2 regions of the Arthrobacter zhangbolii genome follow, and region 2 is predicted to be linked to the other one. Evidence: predicted binding sites of a transcription regulator. Region 2 holds the regulator's gene; the other holds the start of a gene.
What was found. The regulator HrcA, encoded in region 2, represses chaperone genes, less so after heat shock. The targets are predictions, from matches to a motif close to TTNGCACTCGNNNNNNNCGAGTGCNAA.

Region 1: the regulator HrcA is predicted to act here: its motif matches at 5,314-5,340, upstream of groES (co-chaperone GroES).

The regions. Positions count from the first base shown of each region.
Region 1 covers NZ_CP094984.1:2,672,886-2,684,498, forward strand. The annotation lists gene MUK71_RS12370 (GuaB3 family IMP dehydrogenase-related protein) at 1-1,020, opposite strand, end outside; gene guaB (IMP dehydrogenase) at 1,178-2,698, opposite strand; gene MUK71_RS12380 (hypothetical protein) at 2,780-3,046, opposite strand; gene groL (chaperonin GroEL) at 3,184-4,794, opposite strand; gene groES (co-chaperone GroES) at 4,877-5,173, opposite strand; gene MUK71_RS12395 (siderophore ABC transporter substrate-binding protein) at 5,507-6,451, shown strand; gene MUK71_RS12400 (ABC transporter permease) at 6,537-7,568, shown strand; gene MUK71_RS12405 (iron chelate uptake ABC transporter family permease subunit) at 7,561-8,577, shown strand; gene MUK71_RS12410 (iron ABC transporter ATP-binding protein) at 8,574-9,332, shown strand; gene MUK71_RS12415 (hypothetical protein) at 9,507-9,812, shown strand; gene MUK71_RS12420 (MalY/PatB family protein) at 9,899-11,056, opposite strand; gene MUK71_RS12425 (class I SAM-dependent methyltransferase) at 11,111-11,613, shown strand, end outside.
Region 2 covers NZ_CP094984.1:1,967,746-1,977,325, forward strand. The annotation lists gene MUK71_RS09115 (PhoH family protein) at 1-475, opposite strand, end outside; gene MUK71_RS09120 (GerMN domain-containing protein) at 832-1,809, shown strand; gene MUK71_RS09125 (16S rRNA (uracil(1498)-N(3))-methyltransferase) at 1,834-2,616, opposite strand; gene dnaJ (molecular chaperone DnaJ) at 2,618-3,757, opposite strand; gene hrcA (heat-inducible transcriptional repressor HrcA) at 3,886-4,899, opposite strand; gene MUK71_RS09140 (DUF3097 domain-containing protein) at 5,112-5,960, shown strand; gene MUK71_RS09145 (DUF4870 domain-containing protein) at 6,078-6,506, shown strand; gene hemW (radical SAM family heme chaperone HemW) at 6,532-7,764, opposite strand; gene lepA (translation elongation factor 4) at 7,761-9,580, opposite strand, start outside.

The sequences.
Region 1 (11,613 bases), 710 kb from region 2:
CGTGTGGTGCGAGGGCCCCCACAGGACTTCCTTCAGCGACCCGACGGTATCCAGGCGGACCCTGTCGCCGCGGGGAAGCTCGCTGTGGTGCGCTTCCTGGCCCCAGTGCCACCCCTGCCCGGGAGCCTCTTCGGCGCGGGCCAGTGCGGAACCGAGCATCACGGCGTCGGCGCCCATGGCCACGGCCTTGATGATGTCACCGCTGGTGCCCATGCCGCCGTCGGCGATCACGTGCACGTACCGGCCGCCGGACTCATCCATGTAGTCCCGGCGGGCTTCGGCAATGTCGGAGATGGCGGTGGCCATGGGTGCGTGGATGCCCAGGGCACGGCGGGTGGTGGTGGTCGCGCCGCCGCCGAAGCCCACCAGGACGCCTGCGGCACCGGTACGCATCAGGTGCAGGGCCGGGGTGTAGCCTGCCGCTCCGCCAACAATAACGGGGACGTCCAGTTCGTAGATGAACTGCTTCAGGTTCAGCGGCTCCACGGTCTTGGACACGTGCTCGGCGGACACCGTGGTGCCGCGGATAACGAAGACGTCGACGCCGGCGGCCAGGACGGTCTTGTAGAACTCCTGGGTACGCTGCGGGGTGAGTGAACCGGCGACGGTCACACCGGCCTCGCGCATTTCGGCCAGGCGGGAGCTGATCAGCTCGGCACGGATGGGTGCGTCGTAGATTTCCTGCAGCCGGCGGGTGGCGGCGGGATTGAAGTTGTCACGGCTGAGCTGGGCAATTTCGTCCAGCAGGGGCTGCGGATCCTCGTACCGGGTCCACAGGCCTTCCAGGTTCAGGACACCCAGTCCGCCAAGTTTGCCCAGCGCGATGGCGGAGGCCGGGGACATAACGGAGTCCATGGGAGCGCCGATGACGGGCATCTCAAACTGGTATGCGTCTATCTGCCAGTTGATCGAGACATCCTGCGGGTCGCGGGTACGCCGCGAGGGCACAATTGCCACGTCGTCCAGGGAGTAGGCTCTGCGCCCTTGCTTGCCACGGCCAATTTCAATCTCGTTACTCACGCTCCCTAGGTTATCCCAGCAGGCGCCGGGCACATGAAAGCTGCCGGTAACCGTAACCTTCCGCAGCAGGTAAATGTCCTGTCCGCACGGGTGGTTAAAGACCGGAGGCAGCTCCTGCGATGTCTGCAGGAGCTGCCCCTTGGCCGGAAAACGGGTCCTAGCGGCGCGAACCGTAGTTCGGTGCCTCGACCGTCATCATGATGTCGTGCGGGTGGGATTCCTTCAGCCCGGCCGGGGTGATCCGGACGAACTTGCCCTTGGCCTTCAGCTCCGGGATGGTGCGTGCGCCGGTGTAGAACATGGTCTGGCGCAGGCCGCCCACCAGCTGGTGTGCCACGGCGGAAAGCGGGCCGCGGTACGGCACCTGGCCTTCGATGCCTTCCGGAATCAGCTTCTCGTCGCTGGGCACGTCCGCCTGGAAGTAGCGGTCCTTGGAGTAGGAGGTGTTCTTGCCCCGGGACTGCATGGCGCCCAGGGAGCCCATGCCGCGGTAGGACTTGAACTGCTTGCCGTTCACGAAGACCAGGTCGCCCGGGCTTTCGGCGGAACCGGCGAGCAGGCCGCCGAGCATTACGGTGTCGGCGCCGGCCACGATGGCCTTGCCGATGTCACCGGAGTACTGCAGGCCGCCGTCGGCGATCAGCGGAACGCCGGCGGGAATGGCCGCCTTGGACGCTTCGTAGATGGCGGTGATCTGGGGAACGCCGACGCCGGCCACCACGCGGGTGGTGCAGATGGAGCCGGGGCCCACACCTACCTTGATGGCGTCCGCACCGGCGTCGATCAGAGCCTGGGCGCCTTCGCGGGTAGCTGCCTGGCCGCCGATGATGTCCACGTGCGCCGCGGCCGGGTCCTTTTTCAGGCGGGCGATCATATCCAGCACGCCGGCGCTGTGGCCGTTGGCGGTGTCCACCACCAGGATGTCCACGCCGGCCTCGACCATGGCCATGGCCCGCTCGTAGCCGTCTCCGAAGAAACCGATGGCGGCACCGACGCGAAGCCGGCCTTCATCATCCTTGGTGGCCAGCGGGTACTGCTCGGCCTTGTCGAAGTCCTTCACCGTGATCAGGCCCTGCAGCTTGCCGGCGTCGTCCACCAGCGGCAGCTTCTCGATGCGGTTCTTGCCGAGCAGCTCCACGGTTTCCTCGGCGCTGATGCCCACGCGCCCGGTGATGAGGGGCATGCGCGTCATGACCTCTTCGACCTTGCGGTTGGGGTACTCGGATACCGGGATGAAGCGGGTGTCGCGGTTGGTGACGATGCCCAGCAGGGTGTTTTCGGCGTCGACCACCGGCAGGCCGGAAACCCGGAAGTGGGCGCAGAGATCGTCCAGTTCCTGCAGGGTCGCGTCGGGGGAAATGGTGACCGGGTTGGTGATCATGCCCGATTCGCTGCGCTTGACCCGGTCCACGTGCTCGGCCTGGTCGGCAATGGAAAGGTTGCGGTGGATAACGCCCAGCCCGCCCTGGCGTGCCATGGCAATCGCCATCCGGGATTCCGTCACCGTGTCCATCGCTGCGGAGAGCAGCGGGGTCTGCACGGTGATGCGCTTGGACAGCCGCGAGCTGGTATCGGCTTCGGAGGGGATGACATCCGTCGGGCCGGGCAGCAGGAGGACGTCGTCGTACGTCAGGCCGACGAAGCCGAACGGATCATGTTCTGGGTACTGCTGACTCAAAGCTGCGCCTCTTTCGGGGGATGAGGAAGGAGAAGGCCCGAATAAGCCTGTTCCTATCCTAAAACGAAAGCGGGGCCGCCCCTATTCCGCCGGTTCGTATCCCTTTGCCTTCACCGGTATGCCCGCCCGTCCGGTGCAAGCCAGGATCCGCAGGGACAGCGCCCCGCCGTAGTCAGCAGACCCGCAGACAGGTCCTCCCCGGATGGTCGCCTGCCCTTTAAACAGGCATGTTTCCAGGATTCCCGGCAGCCGTCCGCGCTGCCCGGCGTCGGCAAAGGACAGCACGCCTTCCTCCTGACCGGGGACCGGTTTCCCGTCCGGAGAGCTTTCGCGTGTGAGCGAAGCCACGGCAAAACCGTCGGGTGCGGTGCCCGGCAGGTACTGCGCCGTGGCGGCGTTCGCCTTCCCGTCCGGACACACAAAAGGCCCCGTCCGCGGAACGGTGTCCGCGGGCGGGGCCTTCGCGTGAAGCGAGGGGTTACCGGCTAGTGCTGGTGTCCGTGATCCTCATCCTCTTCGGCCGGCTTCTCCACCACGAGGGCTTCGGTGGTGAGTACCAGCGAAGCGATCGAGGCGGCGTTGCGCAGTGCCGAGCGGGTGACCTTGACCGGGTCGATGATGCCGGCGGCGATCAGGTCCTCGTACTCGCCGGTGGCGGCGTTGAAGCCGTTGTTGACCTTCAGGTCGCCCACCTTGGATACAACAACCATGCCTTCGGCCCCGGCGTTCTCGGCGATCCAGCGCAGCGGCTGGGCCAGTGCACGGCGGACCAGTCCGACGGCAGTGGCGGCGTCGCCTTCCAGCTTGGCCACCTCCGAGTCGGTGTCCAGCGCCTGTGAGGCGTGGACCAGCGCGGAACCGCCGCCGGCCACAATGCCCTCTTCCAGGGCTGCACGGGTGGAGGAAACAGCATCTTCGATGCGGTGCTTCTTTTCCTTCAGCTCCACCTCGGTGGCTGCACCCACGCGGATGACGCCGATGCCGCCGGAGAGCTTGGCCAGGCGTTCCTGGAGCTTTTCGCGGTCCCAGTCCGAGTCCGTGCGCTCAATCTCGGCACGGATCTGTGCCACGCGGTCGGCGACGTCGGCTTCGGAGCCGGCGCCGTCAACAATGGTGGTGTTGTCCTTGGTGACCGTGATGCGGCGGGCGGAACCCAGGACTTCCAGTCCAACCTGGTCCAGCTTCAGGCCCAGGTCGGGGCTGACCACCTGCGCACCCGTGAGGGTTGCGATGTCCTGCATCATGGCCTTGCGGCGGTCGCCGAACCCGGGAGCCTTGACGGCAACCACGTTCAGGGTGCCGCGGATCTTGTTGACCACCAGGGTGGAGAGCGCTTCGCCGTCCACGTCTTCGGCAATGATGAACAGCGGCTTGGAGGCCTGCAGTGCCTTTTCCAGCAGCGGCAGGAACTCGGCCACGGAGGAGATCTTGCCGGAGTTGATGAGGATCAGCGCGTCTTCGAGGACGGCTTCCTGACGCTCCGCGTCCGTGACGAAGTACGGGGAGAGGTAGCCCTTGTCGAACTGCATGCCCTCGGTGATGACCAGTTCGGTCTGCGTCGAGGAGGATTCCTCGATGGTGATGACGCCGTCCTTGCCGACGGTATCGAAGGCCTGTGCCAGCAGTTCACCGATCTCGGTGCTCTGCGCCGAGATGGCAGCCACGTGGGCCACCTGGTTGCCTTCAACCGGCTTGGCGTTTTCCAGCAGACGCTTGGCAACAGCATCCACGGAGACCTCGATGCCGCGCTTGAGCGCGCCGGGAGCTGCACCCGCGGCAACGTTGCGCAGGCCTTCCTTGACCAGCGCCTGTGCCAGCACGGTAGCCGTAGTGGTGCCGTCGCCGGCAACATCGTTGGTCCGGGTGGCTACTTCCTTGGCCAGCTGTGCGCCGAGGTTCTCGTACGGATCCTCCAGCTCAACTTCGCGGGCAATGGTGACGCCGTCGTTGGTGATGGTGGGGGCGCCCCAGGTCTTGGCCAGGACAACGTTACGGCCGCGCGGGCCGAGGGTTACCTTGACTGCGTTGGCCAGCTTATCGACGCCGGCTTCCAGCGAGCGACGGGCGGAGTCATTGAACTCCAACTGCTTTGCCATGTGTGTGTCCTTTCCGACAACTACATCTGCACCTACATCAGAAAACCCCGGCCAGAATGGTGGCCGGGGTTTTCAAGGGGAACTACTTTACGACGACGGCCAGCACGTCGCGGGCGGACAGCACCAGGTATTCCTGGCCGCCGTGCTTGACTTCGGTTCCACCGTACTTGGAGTAGATGACAACGTCGCCTTCGGCAACGTCAACCGGAACGCGGTTGCCGTTGTCGTCAACGCGGCCGGGTCCAACTGCAACTACTTCGCCCTCCTGGGGCTTTTCCTTGGCAGTGTCCGGGATAACGAGGCCGGAAGCAGTGGTCTGCTCAGCTTCGAGCGGGCGGACAACAATACGATCCTCAAGCGGCTTAATAGAGACCGACACTCGGGCTCTCCTTTGCGTAGTTTCTAACGGGTTTGGGGCCGTCGGTTGGCGCTGGCCGTCGTCGCGGTGCCGGTTCGCGCTTCCCTTCGGGGAGTTAGCACCCTCACGTGCGGAGTGCTAAGTCAGACTTTATGCATTGGTTAGCACTCGGTCAAGGTGAGTGCCAGAGCTGCGTGGATCACGCGCACAGGATTACGCCTCCGGGGTACCAATGACGTAAACCGAATTTGCTTAGGCTTACCTAACGGGATAGTTTTCATCTGCGCGCACCATTAGAAAACATTTCTGTGTCCTATTCCTGCGGTAGGCACATCGACTCTCACCGGAGCCCCCATGATCACCAAGTCCCGCCTGCTGGCCGGAACCGCCCTCGTGTCCCTCCTTGCGCTCAGCGCCTGCTCCACCGAAGCAGCAGAAGCCGACGCCGACTCGACCTCCGACTCGACCGTTACGGTTGAGCATACACAGGGCAGCACCGATGTTCCGGTCAACCCGGAGACCGTCTACACCTTCGACCTCGGCGCACTCGACACCCTGGATGCCCTCGACATTGACGTTGACGGTGTCCCGGCCGCAAACTTCCCGGAAAGCCTCTCCAAGTACGGCTCGGATGACTACGCCAAGATCGGCAGCATGAAGGAACCCGATTTCGAGGCCATCAATGCCGGCGCTCCGGACCTGATCATCATGTCCGGCCGCACTGCCGATTACTACGATGAGTTCTCCAAGATCGCCCCCACGATCAACCTCAGCACCGATGCCGCGGATCCGTGGAACTCCTTCATCTCCAACACCGAAATCATCGGGGAAATCTTCGGCAAGGAAGCCGAGGTCGAGGACAAGCTCGCCGCCCTGGACGCCAAGGTCGAAGAGACCAAGGCAACCGCGGCGGACGCCGGCAACGGCCTCATCATTATGACCAGCGGCGGCGAGCTGACCGCCTACGGAGCGGGTTCGCGCTTCGGCCTGGTGCACGACGTCCTCGGCGTTGCCACCGCGGCTGACATCAAGTCCGAAGCCCAGCACGGCGAACGCGTGGGCTTTGAATACATCGCGGAAAAAAACCCGGACAACCTCTTCGTGATTGACCGCGACGTCGCCGTCGGCAACGCAGGCGAGGTCGCCTCCGCTGTCCTGGACAACGAGCTTGTGCAGGGAACCGCAGCAGCGCGCAATGACCGCATCACCATGCTGGATTCCTCCAGCTGGTACCTCGTGGGCTACGGCCTGAACAACGTCGACGCCATGGTCAGCGCAGTTCAGGACGGCATTTCCTAACCCGCTTCCACGCTCCTGCTAAATCCTCGCCGGCCGGCCTCCCGCATCAGGGAGGCCGGCCTGGTGCGGAAGATGGAAAAGCAACATGACTGCAATCCTCTCCCCTCCGGCTCCGGCACCTGCCGGAGCTGCCGGCGTTGGCCGGCGGCGTCCCGGCCCCGGGGCAATGCTGATAGTGGGCGGAACCGCCGTCCTGGTGCTTGCCGTTGTGTCCATGTTTGTCGGTGTCAGCGACGTGTCCCTGCCCGCCCTGCTTGCCGGGGATGAACATGCCTGGCACATTTTCTGGATCAGCCGCCTCCCGCGGACCCTGAGCATCATCCTGGCCGGCATGGCCCTCAGCGTCGCCGGCCTCATCATGCAGCTGATGGCCCGCAACAAGTTCGTTGAACCGTCTACCGTGGGCACCGTGGAATCCGCATCCCTCGGCATCCTGGTGGTGACGGTGTTTATCCCCGGCGCCTCACTGCTGGCCAAAATGTCCACTGCCACGGTGTTCGCCATTGCCGGAACCGCACTCTTCCTGCTGGTCCTGCGCCGGATCCCGCTGCGGAACACGCTGATCGTGCCGCTGGTGGGCATTATGCTCGGCGGCGTGATTGCTGCCGTCACCACGTTCTTCGCCTACCGGTTCGATCTGCTGCAGACCCTGAACAGCTGGATGGTCGGCGACTTCTCCGGCGTACTGCGGGGTCGTTATGAACTGCTCTGGATTGTCGGCGCGCTGACCCTCATCGGATACCTGGCTGCTGACCGCTTCACCGTCGCGGGCATGGGCCAGGATTTCACCACCAACCTCGGCCTGAACTACAACCGCGTGATGACACTGGGGCTGATCATTGTGTCCCTGATCAGCGCCGTTGTGGTTGTCAGTGTCGGCTCGGTGCCGTTCCTCGGCCTGATCGTGCCCAACCTGGTCTCGCTGATGATCGGGGACAATGTACGCCGGGCCATCCCCTGGGTCGCCATCTTCGGGGCGGGGTTTGTCCTCGCCTGCGACATCATCGGCCGGACCATCCGCTACCCCTACGAAATCCCGGTGGGGGTCATTGTCTCGGCCATCGGCAGCGCCCTGTTCCTTTACCTGCTCCTGAGAAAGCGCTCCGCCAGTGCCTAGCAGTCCCGCCAGCGTCCTTCCCTCCGCCCTTACCGTGCGGCGCCGCCGTCCGGTGCGGAGCCTCTCCCCCCGTTTCTGGCTCATCCTGCTTTCGGTTCTGGCAGCAGCCCTGGTCACTGTATTCATGACCATCGAGCTGCGCGGGAACATCGGTTATGTCCTGCCTCGCCGGGCCATCAAGGTGGGTTCGATGATCCTGGTGGCGTACGCCGTCGGCGTCTCCACCGTGCTGTTCCAGACGGTAACGGCCAACCGGATCCTGACGCCGTCCATCATGGGTTTTGATGCCCTGTACGTGCTCATCCAGACGCTCCTGGTCTTCGCCTTCGGCGGCGGCGTGGTGCTCGCCATGTCCGGCCCGCTGCGCTACGGCATGGAGGTGGCCCTAATGGTGGGCTTCTCCTTCCTGCTGTACCGATGGCTCTTTACCGGCGGCGGCAAATCCCTGCACCTGATGCTGCTGGTCGGCATTGTGCTGGGCACGCTTTTCCGCGGCATTTCTTCCCTGCTGCAGCTGCTGATCGATCCCAGCGAGTTCATCATCCTGCAGGACCTGTTCTTCGCCAGCTTCAACAACGTGGACGGCAAGCTGCTCGCCTACTCGCTGATCGCCGCGGCAGCCGTGAGTATTCCGGCCTGGCGCCTGAGGCACCAGCTCGATGTCCTGTCCCTGGGCCGGGAGACCTCGATCAACCTGGGCATCAACCACAAACGCACCGTGACCCTGGTGCTGGTGATCTGCTCGGTGCTGGTGGCCGTCTCCACCGCACTGGTGGGGCCGGTGACCTTCTTCGGCCTGCTGGTCGCGTCCCTGGCCTATCAGCTCTGTTCACACTTCCGGCATGCCGCCGTTGTTCCAATCGCCGTCCTGCTCGGCATCATCGCCCTGGTGGGCGGCCAGCTCGTGCTCGAACGCGTCTTCGCGTTTGATACCGCACTGAGCATCGTCATTGAATTTGTAGGCGGGATCGTCTTTCTGATCCTGCTCCTGAAAGGCTCCGTCAAATGATCCAGGCAACCGGCGTCACCAAAAAGTACGCCGCCACCACGGTTGTGGACGGGGTGAGCTGCACCATCAAGGATGGCGGAATCACCTCGATCATCGGCCCCAACGGCGCCGGCAAATCCACCTTCCTGTCCATGATCAGCCGGCTGCTGGGGATGGACGCCGGAACGGTTTCCGTGGACGGGCTCGACGTCGTCTCCACCCCGGGCCGGGACCTGGCCCGGAAGATGGCTATCCTGCGCCAGGACAACCAGCTGACTGTCCGCCTGACCGTCCGGGACCTGGTGGGATTCGGGCGCTACCCGCATAACGGCGGGCGGCCCGGACCCGACGATAAAGCGCACATTGACCAGGCCATGGCGTACCTGGACCTGACCGCGCTGGCAGACAAGTTCGTGGACGAGCTTTCCGGCGGACAGCGCCAGCGTGCCTTCATCGCCATGGTGCTGGCCCAGGACACGGACTATCTGCTGCTCGATGAGCCCCTGAACAACCTGGACATGAAGCACTCCGTGGAAATGATGCGGCTGCTGCGCCGGCTCACTGACGATTTCGGCAAGACCGTGGTCCTGGTCATCCACGACATCAACTTTGCCTCCTGCTACTCGGACGACATCATCGCCATGTGCAACGGACGGCTGATCCATCAGGGCCCGCCGGCGGACATCATGCGCCCCGAAATCCTGCGTGACATTTACGAGATCGACATCCGGATTGAAGAGATCGACGGCAACCGGATCGGCGTGTATTTCGCCTAAGCAGGCAATCCGGTACCGCGCCCGTTCGGGCTGGCCGGAACGCGGACCCGCACCCCGTTCGGGTACGAAGTAGCCCCCTGCAGGACCGGAAATCGCCAATGTGCATTGCACCACGCCGCAGCCCTCTCCTAGGTTGAAAGACCCACATATCCGGTCTTTCGGGAAGGGCTTGCCATGGAGGAGTCGAAGCTGCGCGTGGCGGTCCGGCTTGATCTGAACGCCCGGCAGGCACGCCTGGTGGTGCGCGGGCGGGTCACCGAGCAGAACAGCAAGGTGCTGTACGTGCTGGCCCGGCGGGCCAATGCCGCGCTTCCCGGCCTTGCGGTGGTGCTGGACCTTCGGAAGGCGTCGGCCACGGAGGAAGCGCTGGCTGGCCTGCTGCGCAGTTCGGAAACGGGTGCCCTGCCGGTGCTGGCCGGCCGCACCGCACCTCAGTCACTGGCGCCGCGGCAGCTGAGTATCCTGGCGCCTGCCGCGTAGCTCTGCAGCGCCGCAGCTCCCGTGGCAGCAGCCCTTCCGCTGCGCAAGCTGCACCTCCCGTCCGTGCGTTTATCGCGCCCCGGCGTTTATCGCGCGGGCGGCGTCACCGCAGCCAGCCGCCTCACCGCCTCGGTGAGGACCTCGGGTGAGCAGGCAAAATTGAGCCGGGCGAAACCCGCTCCCTGCCGGCCGAAGCGAACCCCCGGTTCCAGGGCAACCCGTGCCTGGTCCAGGGCAAGGGCTGCCGGGGCGTCGCCCCAGCCCGCCGGGCCGAAGTCCAGCCAGGCCAGGTAGCCAGCGGCCGGCCGGAGGTACCCGACTCCGGGCAGGTGTTCCGCCAGCAGATTCCCCAGCAGCTCCCGGTTCGCGGCCAGTGATTCCATCACGCCGGACAGCCAGGGACCGCCGTCGTTGTAGGCTGCCACGGATGCGTGCAGCCCCAGGATGCTGGTCCGGGCCTGGACCTCCTCCGGCATCGATGCCAGCTGCAGTCTGGTCCGGCTGCTCTGCGCCACCATCACCGCGCACTTGGTGCCGGCGATGTTCCATGCCTTGCTGGCTGCGGTGACCGTAATCCCATAGTCGCGGGCATTCTCCGAGACGGAGAGGTACGGAGTGAAGGAGCCGGGGGAATAAGCCAGCGGGGCATGGATCTCATCGCTGATGACCGCCACACCGTACTTCACCGACAGGTCCGCGAGCGCCCGGAGCGTTTCGGCGGAGTGGCAAAGGCCCAGCGGATTGTGCGGATTGCACAGCAGCAGCGCATCCGCGCCCCGGATGAATGCCCGTTCGATACCCGCCAGGTCCAGCGCCCAGCCCTCATCGGCCGCGAGCAGGGGCACTTCCACCACGGAGGCGTCCGCTTCCACGGGCAGCTCGAAGAACGGCGGATACACCGGAGGGGTGATCACCACGCTGCCGTCCACGGGCACTACCTGGCGCAGGGACTCCACAATTGCCACACTCACATCCGTGGTGCACCCCACGTCCTCCGCGGCGACGGCCCAATTCCAGGTCCGGGACGCGAAGCCGGCAAAGGCTTCGGCCACCGGCCCGGGGCCGGCGACGTACCCGGTATCGGACGCCAGTACCCGGCTGATCACGGCCTGCTGCACGGGCTCGGCCAGCGGATAATCCATCTCCGCGACGAACAGCGGCAAAACGTCCGCGGGATAGGTCTGCCATTTGTAGCTGGTCCGGGACCGCAGTGCGGCCAGCGGCTCGGCGGAGATCCTCGTCATGCCGCCCAACCTACAGCTAACGTGCAGGTGCGCAGAAGAACTAGGCTGGAGGGCATGCCTGATACTTCCCTTGCACATGTTCTGAGCCCCGAGGGATGGCAGCTGCTGAACTCGCTTCCGCCGTACCTCGAATCCGAGTCCCTGAAGCTGAACACGGACCTGCGCAAGGCAGGGCACTCCCCCGAGCTGGTGGCTGCCGTCCTGACCCAGGCAAAGCTGCGGATGAAGGCGCGGGCCAAGTTCGGCCCGTTCGCCGAACACATGGTGTTTACCGCCCCCGGCCTGGAGCAGGCCACCCGGCTCAATGTGGCGGCCCTGCACGCCCGCCGGTACCAGGAGGCAGGGCTGGAGAAGGTGGCGGACCTGGGCTGCGGCATCGGCGCCGACTCCCTGGCGCTGGCCACCCTGGACCGACAGGTGACCGCCGTTGAACTAGATGAGATCACCGCAGCCGCGGCGACCATCAACCTGATGCCGTGGCCCGAAGCGACCGTGGTCCAGGGCAGGGCCGAGGAGTTCGACCTGACCGGGTTCGACGGCGTGTGGCTGGATCCGGC
Region 2 (9,580 bases):
CCTTGGCCATGGCCAGGTAGGTCTTGCCCGTGCCGGCGGGGCCGATGCCGAAGACCACCGTGTTGCGGTCAATCGCATCCACGTAGTTCTTCTGGTTCAGGGTCTTGGGCCGGATGGTCTTGCCGCGCGTGGACAGGATGTTCTGCGTCAGGACATCCGCCGGGCGGACGGCGGTCTGGTCCCGCAGCATGCTGATCAGCTGCTCCAGGACCTGCGGCGTAACCCGGGTCTGGTTGCGGGCCAGGATCCGCACTTCGTTGACCAGCCGCACCGTCTGCTCCACGTCCGCGGACGGGCCGGACACGGAAAGCTCATTGCCCCGCACCAGCATGCTCACCTCGGGGTTGGCCGCCTCAATGATCCGCAGGGCCTCGTCATTGGCCCCCAGCGACTGGACCATGTGTTCCGTGGAATCAAAGACTATGGTCTGGGTGTCCCGCCGGATGGTGCCGATTTCCATTGAAGATTCGGTCATATAGTCGGCCCTCGCAGGCCTTTCATCGCCCCTTTTGGTAAGTCGCGTTCAGAGTTTGGAATGGTGCAGTCGCCGGGTGCCGCCGGCTCGCGCCCGCAGCACCCCGAAATGTCAACGCCGGCACGGCGCCGGTTATTTCCGATGCGCAACGGCGCCGGCGGGTCTGCCGGCTACCTAAATGTTACTTGATGTGCCCCGCCCCGGGCGGGAGTTGAGCCGGAATATCTCGGCATCGCAACGGTGATGTCTCAATCGTGTTTCAGTCCGGACGCCAGCCGCAAACGGCGCCGGATGGCCCTAAACCGTATGTAAAGGTTGAAGACGTACATTTTGCCCCGACCGCCTGAGGAGGATTGATGGTCACCCTGTTGCCGGGCCGAGCATCCTCCCCTGACGCCGCCCGCCGCAGCCGCAGGCTGGTCCGTGCGGGCGCCGGTGCCGCACTGCTCGTGGCAATGCTGGCCACGGGCGGCTGCGGAGTGGTGGCGGAGTATCCCACCACCACCATGCCCACGGCCTTCAGCGCCGAGTCCCGCAGCCTGGCACCAATGACCATTTCACCGCCGGCGGAAGCGGGCTCCGGCACGCTGATGCCCGTCTACTGGCTCGGACTGAACGACACCACGGTGAGCCTTTACCGCGAATTCCTGCAGTCCGACAATACCGGCGACCCCATCGGCGAAGCGGTCCGCGCCATGACGGCAGGAAAGCCGCTGGATCAGGACTACTTCACGCCGTGGCAGCCCGCGGACAAGGTGACCGCTTCCATTTCCAGCAAAAACGTCATCACGGTGGACATCCCGTCGAAGGCTTTCAAGGGATCCCTGGACGCCGGCATGGCCCACCGAGCGGTGCAGCAACTGGTGTACACCGCCACCGCCGCGGCGGTGAACGCCGGACTGACAACGGTAGGCCAGGAAAGCACCGTGGTGGTGCTGGTGGACGGCAAAGCCGGCTACCGTGCCTTCGGCCACGAATCCCTGGAAGAACCGCTGCGGCGCGATCCGTCCCTGGTAGCCCCCATCTGGATCATTGATCCGCAGGAATCCCAGGTCCGGCCCACCTCGCTCACCGTCACCGGCACAGCCGCATCGCAGCCGGAGGGCCTGTACTGGCGGGCCGAACCCGTAGTGGATGGCCGGCCCTCCTCGGACGCCGTGGCCTCCGGCCGGGTCGACTTCCACGAAGGACCGGGTTCCACCCGGGAATTCACCTTCTCAACCACCCTGGCCCCCGGCACCTACAGCCTCAAGGTGTACTACAAGGGCCATGAGGCGGCAGGCGATTCCAAACGCATCACGGTCACTGCAGCGCCGGGAGACCCGGAGAGCTGACACCGGGCGCGGGACTTCGTTCCGCTACCAGCGGCCCAGCAGCTGGTTCAGCACTGCCAGGGCTGCGGGACCGGCGGTGGAGGAGCGCAGCACATGCGGTCCCAGCCGTACAGCCAGCGCCCCGGCGCCGCGCAGCAGTTCCAGTTCTGCCGCGCTGATCCCGCCCTCCGGACCGACCACTATCGCTATCTCTGCCGGCGCCGCCGTCCTGCCGGTTGCGTCTGCGCTGCGGCCCGGGAGGTTCCGCACCGCGTCCGCCAGGGGCGCGTCGGCTTCCTCATGCAGCACAAGGACCAGGTCCGTGTCCGCGAGCCGGCGGGCCAGGCCCCGGCTGTCCAGGACGGGTTCCACGCCGGGAATCCAGGCGCGGCGCGACTGCTTGGCGGCCGCCGTGGTCAGGGCCTGCCACTTGGCCTGCCCCTTCACCGCCTTTTCCGTCTTCCAACGGACAATGCTGCGGTCCGACTGCCACGGAATGACGTGATCCACGCCCAGTTCAGTGGCTGCCTCCACTGCCTGCTCATCCCGGTCCCCCTTGGCCAGGGCCTGGACCAGGATGAAACGAACTGCTGCCGGTGGTTCCTCCGCCGCGTGTTCCACGCTCAGTTCCAGCAGCGAGGGCCCGGTCGCGGACACGGTACCGGTGAGGCGCCGGCCCGCGCCGTCGACAATGTCCACGTTTTCGCCCGCACTGATGCGCTTGACGGAAACGGCGTGCCGGGCCTCAGGCCCCTCCAGGCGGAATGTGTCCCCCGGACTGGCCGCGGCCACCTGCGCCGGGTCCCCGAAAAAGATGGGGTTGGTCATCTCAGAGGTTGCCCAGCCGGTCCCGCAGTTTGGCAAATACGCCGGTGCCCGAGCTGTTCAGCCGGCCTTCGCTGTATTCCTCACCGCGCAGCTGGGCCAGCCGGCGGAGCAGTTCCTCCTGCTCGGAATCCAGCTTCTGCGGGGTTTCCACGTGCAGGTGGACGCGCAGGTCGCCGCGTCCGTGGCCGCGCAGGTGCGTGACGCCGAGACCGTTGAGCACGGTGACCTCGCCGGACTGGGTGCCGGGCTTGACCGTGACGTCGCGTTCGCCGTCGAAAGTGTCCAGTGTGACCGTGGTGCCCAGCGCTGCGGCGGTCATCGGCACCGTCAGGGTGGCATGGAGGTCATCGCCCTCGCGCAGGAAGGTGGGGTCATTATTGACCCGGATTTCCACGTAGAGGTCACCGGCGGGTCCGCCGGCGAGGCCGGCTTCGCCCTGCTGGCTCAGCTGGATCCGGGTTCCGGTGGCGACGCCGGCCGGGATCTTGATGTTCAGCGTGCGGCGGTTGCGGACGCGCCCCTCGCCGGAGCACTCGTGGCAGGGATCCGGAATGACCGTGCCGAAACCGCTGCAGGTGCCGCAGGGAGCCGAGGTCATGACCTGGCCCAGGATGGAGCGGACCGCCCGCTGGACCTGGCCGGTACCGTGGCAGATGTCGCAGGTACGCGGGGAGGTGCCGGGCTGGCAGCAGGACCCGTCACACGTGGGGCATACCACGGCGGTGTCGACGTCGATCTTTTTGTTGACGCCGAAGACAGCATCCTTGAGGTCAATCCGAACAGTAATCAGGGCGTCCTGGCCGCGCCGGCTGCGCGAGGCCGGGCCCCGGCCGCCGCCGGGTGCGCCGCCGCCGAAGAAGGTGTCGAAGATGTCCTGGAAGCCAAAGCCCTGGCCGCCGAAGCCGCCACCGCCGAAACCGTTGTCGGTTCCGTTTTCGTTCCCGGTGGTGTCATAGATACGCCGCTTCTCGGGATCGGAGAGGACCTCGTAGGCGTGCGTGACGGCCTTAAACTCGTCGGCGGCACCGGGAGCGTTGTTGACGTCCGGGTGCAGCTTGCGGGCAAGCTTCCGGTACGCCTTCTTGATTTCTTCACCGGTGGCGTCTCGTCCGACGCCCAGAACCTGGTAGTGATCGCTCACTCGTGCACATCGCTTCCTGCATTGCCTGCATTACCTGCCTTCATGGCTGAAGGCGTTGTTTGGAGTCCGGCAGGTTTCCCGGCCGGCGGGCGGCCCGCCAACGGCTGGCCGCGTGGAGTTCAATAAGCCTAGTTATTCAGTATTCGGGACAAGTATCGGGCCACGGCACGGACCGCTGCCATGGTGTTGGGATAGTCCATCCGGGTGGGGCCCAGGATGCCGACCTTGGCGGAGGCATCCGGCCCGTAGCCGGTGGCTACCACGGAGGCTTCGGAGAGGCCTCCGTACGGGTTTTCCCGTCCGATCCGGACGGCAACACCCCGGGCGTCCTGTTCCATTTCGGAGAGCAGCCGGAGCATTACCACCTGTTCCTCCAGGGCTTCCAGCACGGGGCCGATGGTCAGCGGGAAGTCTACCGTGGAGCGGGCAAGGTTGGCCGTTCCGGCCATCACCATGCGGTCCTCCCGGTTAATTCCGGCGAGCAGCTCCAGGCTGTGCCCGAGGGCGTCGGCAACCCGGCGGCGCGCCGCCGGAACGGTCGCCAGGGCTTCGGCGACGTGGCCGGTGATGCTGCTGAGCGGCGTCCCGGCCAGAGAGGACAGGAAGTGCTGGCGGAGGTCCGAAAGGTCGGGTTCGGTCACGGGTTCGGGGACCGTGATAACCCGCTGCTCCACCCGGCCCGTGGTGGAGATGAGCACCACGAGCACCTGGGCCGGGGCCAGGAGCACAAACTCGATGTGCCGGATCTTGGCATTGCCGAGGTGCGGGTACTGCACAACCGCCACCTGGTTGGTCAGCTGGGACAGCAGCCGCACGGTCCGGTCCATCACGTCGTCGAGGTCGTCTGCACCCTCCAGCAGGGAGGAAATGGCGCGGCGTTCGGGTGCCGAGAGGGGCTTGACGTCGGAGATCCGGTCCACGAACAGACGGTAGCCCTTGTCGGTGGGGATGCGTCCTGCCGAGGTATGCGGGGCGGTAATCAGCCCTTCTTCCTCCAGGGCCGCCATATCATTGCGAATCGTCGCCGAAGACACTCCCAGGTGGTGGCGTTCCACCAGGGCCTTGGATCCCACCGGTTCACGCGAATGGACGTAATCCTCAACAATGGCACGGAGGACCTCGAGTCGGCGTGGCTCACTCATGGTTTTCCCTCCCTGTTAATTGGCGGGCGCATCAGAAGGGCGCGTCCTTGTGATGCGGCGTGCGGAGCACCTGCGCCGCCGGGGCGCCGCTTAGCACTCACAGTGTTCAAGTGCTAAGTCTAGTACGGAACGGCAGCGTTGTTAGCATTGAGGGATCCGCGGCCCCGCTGCGGTCAGCTCCCTGATTCAGCAACAGTAGCGAGGCAAGCAACGTGTCCAACTTCTCCTGGGGCCCGCAGGACATTACTGCGCCGGCCCGGACCACCCTGCGCAAAGTCGGTGCCGAATCCGGCCTGGTCCTGGAGGACGTCGCCACCGGCTGGGTGGGAGCGGTGATCCGGGTGGAAAAGTCCGGCGGGCTGCACCTTATGGTGCTGGAGGACCGCCGCGGCAAGCGAAAATCCTTTGAGCTCGGTTTTGGTTTCCTGCTGGAGGGCGAGCCCGTGGAGGTCACGGCCCCGCAGGCGGCCGGCACCAAAGCCGGTCCGGCACGCACGGCGTCAGGTTCGGTGAAGGTGGCCAACCAGCGCGCGCGCACCGCACGGGCGAGCCGTATCTGGGTGGAAGGCAAGCACGACGCCGAGCTGGTGGAGAAGGTCTGGGGTGATGATCTCCGGGTGGAGGGAATTGTCGTGGAGCCCCTGCACGGCGTGGATGACCTCTATTCCGCGGTGAAGGACTTCGCTCCCGGCCCGGGGCGCCGCCTCGGCATCCTGGTGGACCATCTGGTACCCGGCTCCAAGGAGTCCCGCATCGCCGCCGAAGCCATGACCTGCCCCGGCGCGCACGGGAACGTACTGATTGTGGGCCACCCCTACGTGGATGTCTGGCAGGCCATTAAACCCTCGGTGATCGGTCGCAGCGCCTGGCCGGTGGTCCCCCGGCACCTGGATTGGAAGACCGGGATCCTGCAGGGACTGGGCTGGCCCCACGCTGACCACACGGATGTGGCCATGGGCTGGAAGAAGCTCCTTGGGCAGGTAAACACCTACGCCGATCTGGAACCGTCGCTGCTGGGCAGGGTCGAGGAAGTCATCGATTTCCTGACCGTGCCGGAATGAGACACACGACTCATCCGCCGTCGCCGTTCCGTTATAAAGCGGCCCAGCCAGTACTCTTGTTCAATACGTAGTAGCGGACCGACCCTGTGTCAGCACGAGTCAGAAGGAAATTACGCCGTGTCCAACACACGCCAGAATCACCAGCCACGACCGGATGAACACGGCAGCGGACAACGCCCTGTCTATCAGGGGGCACCGGCCAACGCCCTGCCCCTGACCGCCTCCGAAGACCGGCAGTGGGCAACCATGGCGCACTTTGGCGGCATCCTTGCTTTTGTTCCGTCGCTGATCATTTACCTTGTTTTCCGCGACCGCGGACCGTTCACCGCCCAGGAATCAAAGGAAGCGCTTAACTTCACGCTTCCGCCCAGCATTGCTGCCCTGATTGTCTGGATGCTGTCCTTCATCCCTGTTGTCGGCGGATTCTTTGCCGTGCTCAACGCCCTGATCTGGGTCTACGTTGCCGTGTCCTCCGTGATCGCGGGCATTGAGTGCAACCGCGGAAGGCCCTACCGCTACCCGTTCAACCTGCGCCGCATCAAGTAGGCATCTTCCCCGGAAGCTGCGCTGCTTAGTCCGGCAGCAGCCGCCGGACCACGGCGTCGGCCAGAAGCCTCCCCCGGCCGGTCAGGATCACCCGTCCCGTCAGCGCGGCACGCGGATCAACCAGGCTGTCAGCCATCAGTCCTGCCACCGCCAGCCGCCCCGGTTCCCGGAGCCTGGACAGGTCCAGCCCCTCGGCCAGCCGCGTGCGCAGCATAATGTCTTCCACATACCGGGTGTCGGCGTCGAGCGTCTCCCGCCCGACCGCCGGCGACTCGCCCGCACCAATCCGCTGGGCGTAGGCCGTGGGGTGCTTGGCGTTCCACCAGCGCACACCGCCTGCATGGGAGTGCGCCCCGGGGCCGATCCCCCACCAGTCATCGCTGCGCCAGTAGGCCAGGTTGTGCCTGCACTGGTCAGCAGGTGTGCGTGCCCAGTTACTGACCTCGTACCAGGACAGGCCGGCGGCGCTCATCATCTCGTCGGCGAGGACGTACTTGTCCGCGTGGTCGTCGTCGTCAATGGGCGGAACCTCCCCGCGCCGCATCCGGGCAGCGAGCTTGGTGCCTTCTTCGATGATCAGCGCATAAGCGGAGATATGGTCAGGCTCGTAGCTCAGCGCTTCCTCGAGGGAGGTTTTCCAGTCCGCCATGGACTCCCCCGGCGTCCCGTAGATCAGGTCCACGCTGACGTGCAGGCCGGCTTCGCGCGCCCACTTCACCGCCTGCGGCACCCGCGAGGGCGTATGCGTGCGGTCCAGGACCGCCAAAACGTGCGGCACCGCGGACTGCATACCAAAGGACACACGGGTAAACCCGGCGTCCGCGAGCAGCTGAAGGGACTCCGGGGTGACCGAATCCGGGTTGGCCTCGGTGGTGACCTCCGCGCCGGGCTCCAGTCCCCACTGGTCGACGGCGGTGCGCAGGATAGCTGCGAGGTCTTCAGCCGGCAGCAGCGTGGGCGTGCCGCCGCCGAAGAAGACCGTGCCCATGCGGCGCTCCGGCAGGCCGGAGCGCCGCATGGCGTCGGCCGCGAAAACCACTTCCCGTTCAGCCGTGCCGGCATAGGCGGCCTGCGAGGCTCCCCCGCCGAGTTCCGTGGCGGTGTAGGTGTTGAAGTCGCAGTAGCCGCAGCGGACGGAGCAGAACGGAATGTGGACGTAGAGCCCGAAATTCCGGTCCGCTGCTCCGTCCGCGGCCTGGGCGGGGAGAAGACCGTCGGCGGGTGCCGGGTCCCCGAGGGGCAGTGCGCTGGGTGTCACTTCTTGGATTTGTCCTTGGATTCGTCGGAGGAAAGTGCTGCCACGAAGGCTTCCTGCGGGACCTCCACGCGGCCCACCATCTTCATGCGCTTCTTGCCTTCCTTCTGCTTTTCCAGCAGCTTGCGCTTACGGCTGATGTCGCCGCCGTAGCACTTGGCCAGCACGTCCTTGCGGATGGCGCGGATGGATTCGCGGGCAATGATGCGGGAACCGATGGCGGCCTGGATGGGCACCTCGAACTGCTGGCGCGGAATGAGTTCGCGCAGCTTGCCCGTCATCATCACGCCGTAGCTGTAGGCCTTGTCCTTGTGGGTGATGGAGCTGAAGGCGTCCACCTGCTCGCCCTGGAGCAGGATGTCCACCTTGACCAGGTCCGCCACCTGCTCGCCGTCGGCCTTCCAGTCCAGCGAGGCGTAACCGCGGGTCTTGGACTTGAGGATGTCGAAGAAGTCGAAGACGATCTCCGCCAGCGGCAGACGGTACCGGATTTCCACCCGGTCCTCGGAGAGATAGTCCATGCCGCCCAGGACACCGCGGCGGGCCTGGCACAGCTCCATAATGGCGCCGACAAATTCGCTCGGCGCCAGGATCGTGGCCGAGACCATCGGCTCGCGGACCTCTTTGATCTTGCCTTCGGGGTATTCGCTGGGGTTGGTCACCTTGACGACCTTTTTGTCCTCAAGCGTCACCTCGTATTCCACGTTGGGTGCGGTGGAGATCAGGTCCAGGTTGTATTCACGCTCAAGGCGTTCACGGGTGATTTCCAGGTGAAGGAGGCCCAGGAAACCAACACGGAAACCGAAGCCCAGCGCCGCAGAGGTCTCGGGTTCGTACACCAGGGCGGCATCGTTGAGCATCAGCTTTTCGAGGGCGTCGCGCAGCACCGGGTAGTCGGCGCCGTCGATCGGGTACAGCCCGGAGAAGACCATGGGCTTGGGATCGGCGTAACCGGGCAGCGATTCGGTGGCCGGCTTGGCAAGGTTGGTGACGGTGTCGCCCACCTTGGACAGGCGGACATCCTTCACACCGGTGATGAGATACCCCACCTCACCAACACCCAGTCCCTTGGACGGGGTGGGTTCGGGTGAGCTGACGCCGAGCTCCAGGAGTTCATGGCTGGCGCGCGTGGACATCATCTGGATGCGCTCGCGCGGGGACAGTGAACCGTCGATCACGCGAACGTAGGTGACCACGCCGCGGTACGTGTCATACACGGAGTCGAAGATCATGGCCCGGGCAGGGGCATCCGGATCTCCGACCGGGGCAGGAATGTCGCGGACAATCTTGTCCAGCAGGTCCTCCACGCCCACACCGGTTTTGCCCGAGACCTTCAGGACATCCGCCGGATCGCCGCCGATCAGGTTCGCGAGTTCCTCGGCGTACTTCTCCGGCTGCGCTGCCGGGAGGTCGATCTTGTTCAGGACCGGAATGATCGTCAGATCGTTTTCCATGGCCAGGTACAGGTTCGCGAGCGTCTGTGCCTCGATGCCCTGCGCTGCGTCCACGAGGAGGATAGCTCCCTCGCAGGCGGCCAGGGACCGGGAGACCTCGTAGGTGAAGTCCACGTGGCCCGGGGTGTCGATCATGTTCAGTGCATAGGACTGTCCATCCAGTTCCCACGGCATGCGCACGGCCTGGGACTTGATGGTGATGCCGCGCTCGCGCTCGATATCCATCCGGTCCAGGTACTGGGCCTTCATGTTCCGATGCTCAACCACGCCGGTCGACTGGAGCATACGGTCGGCCAGGGTGGACTTGCCGTGGTCGATGTGGGCGATGATGCAGAAGTTTCTGATGATCGCCGGATCCGTCGCGG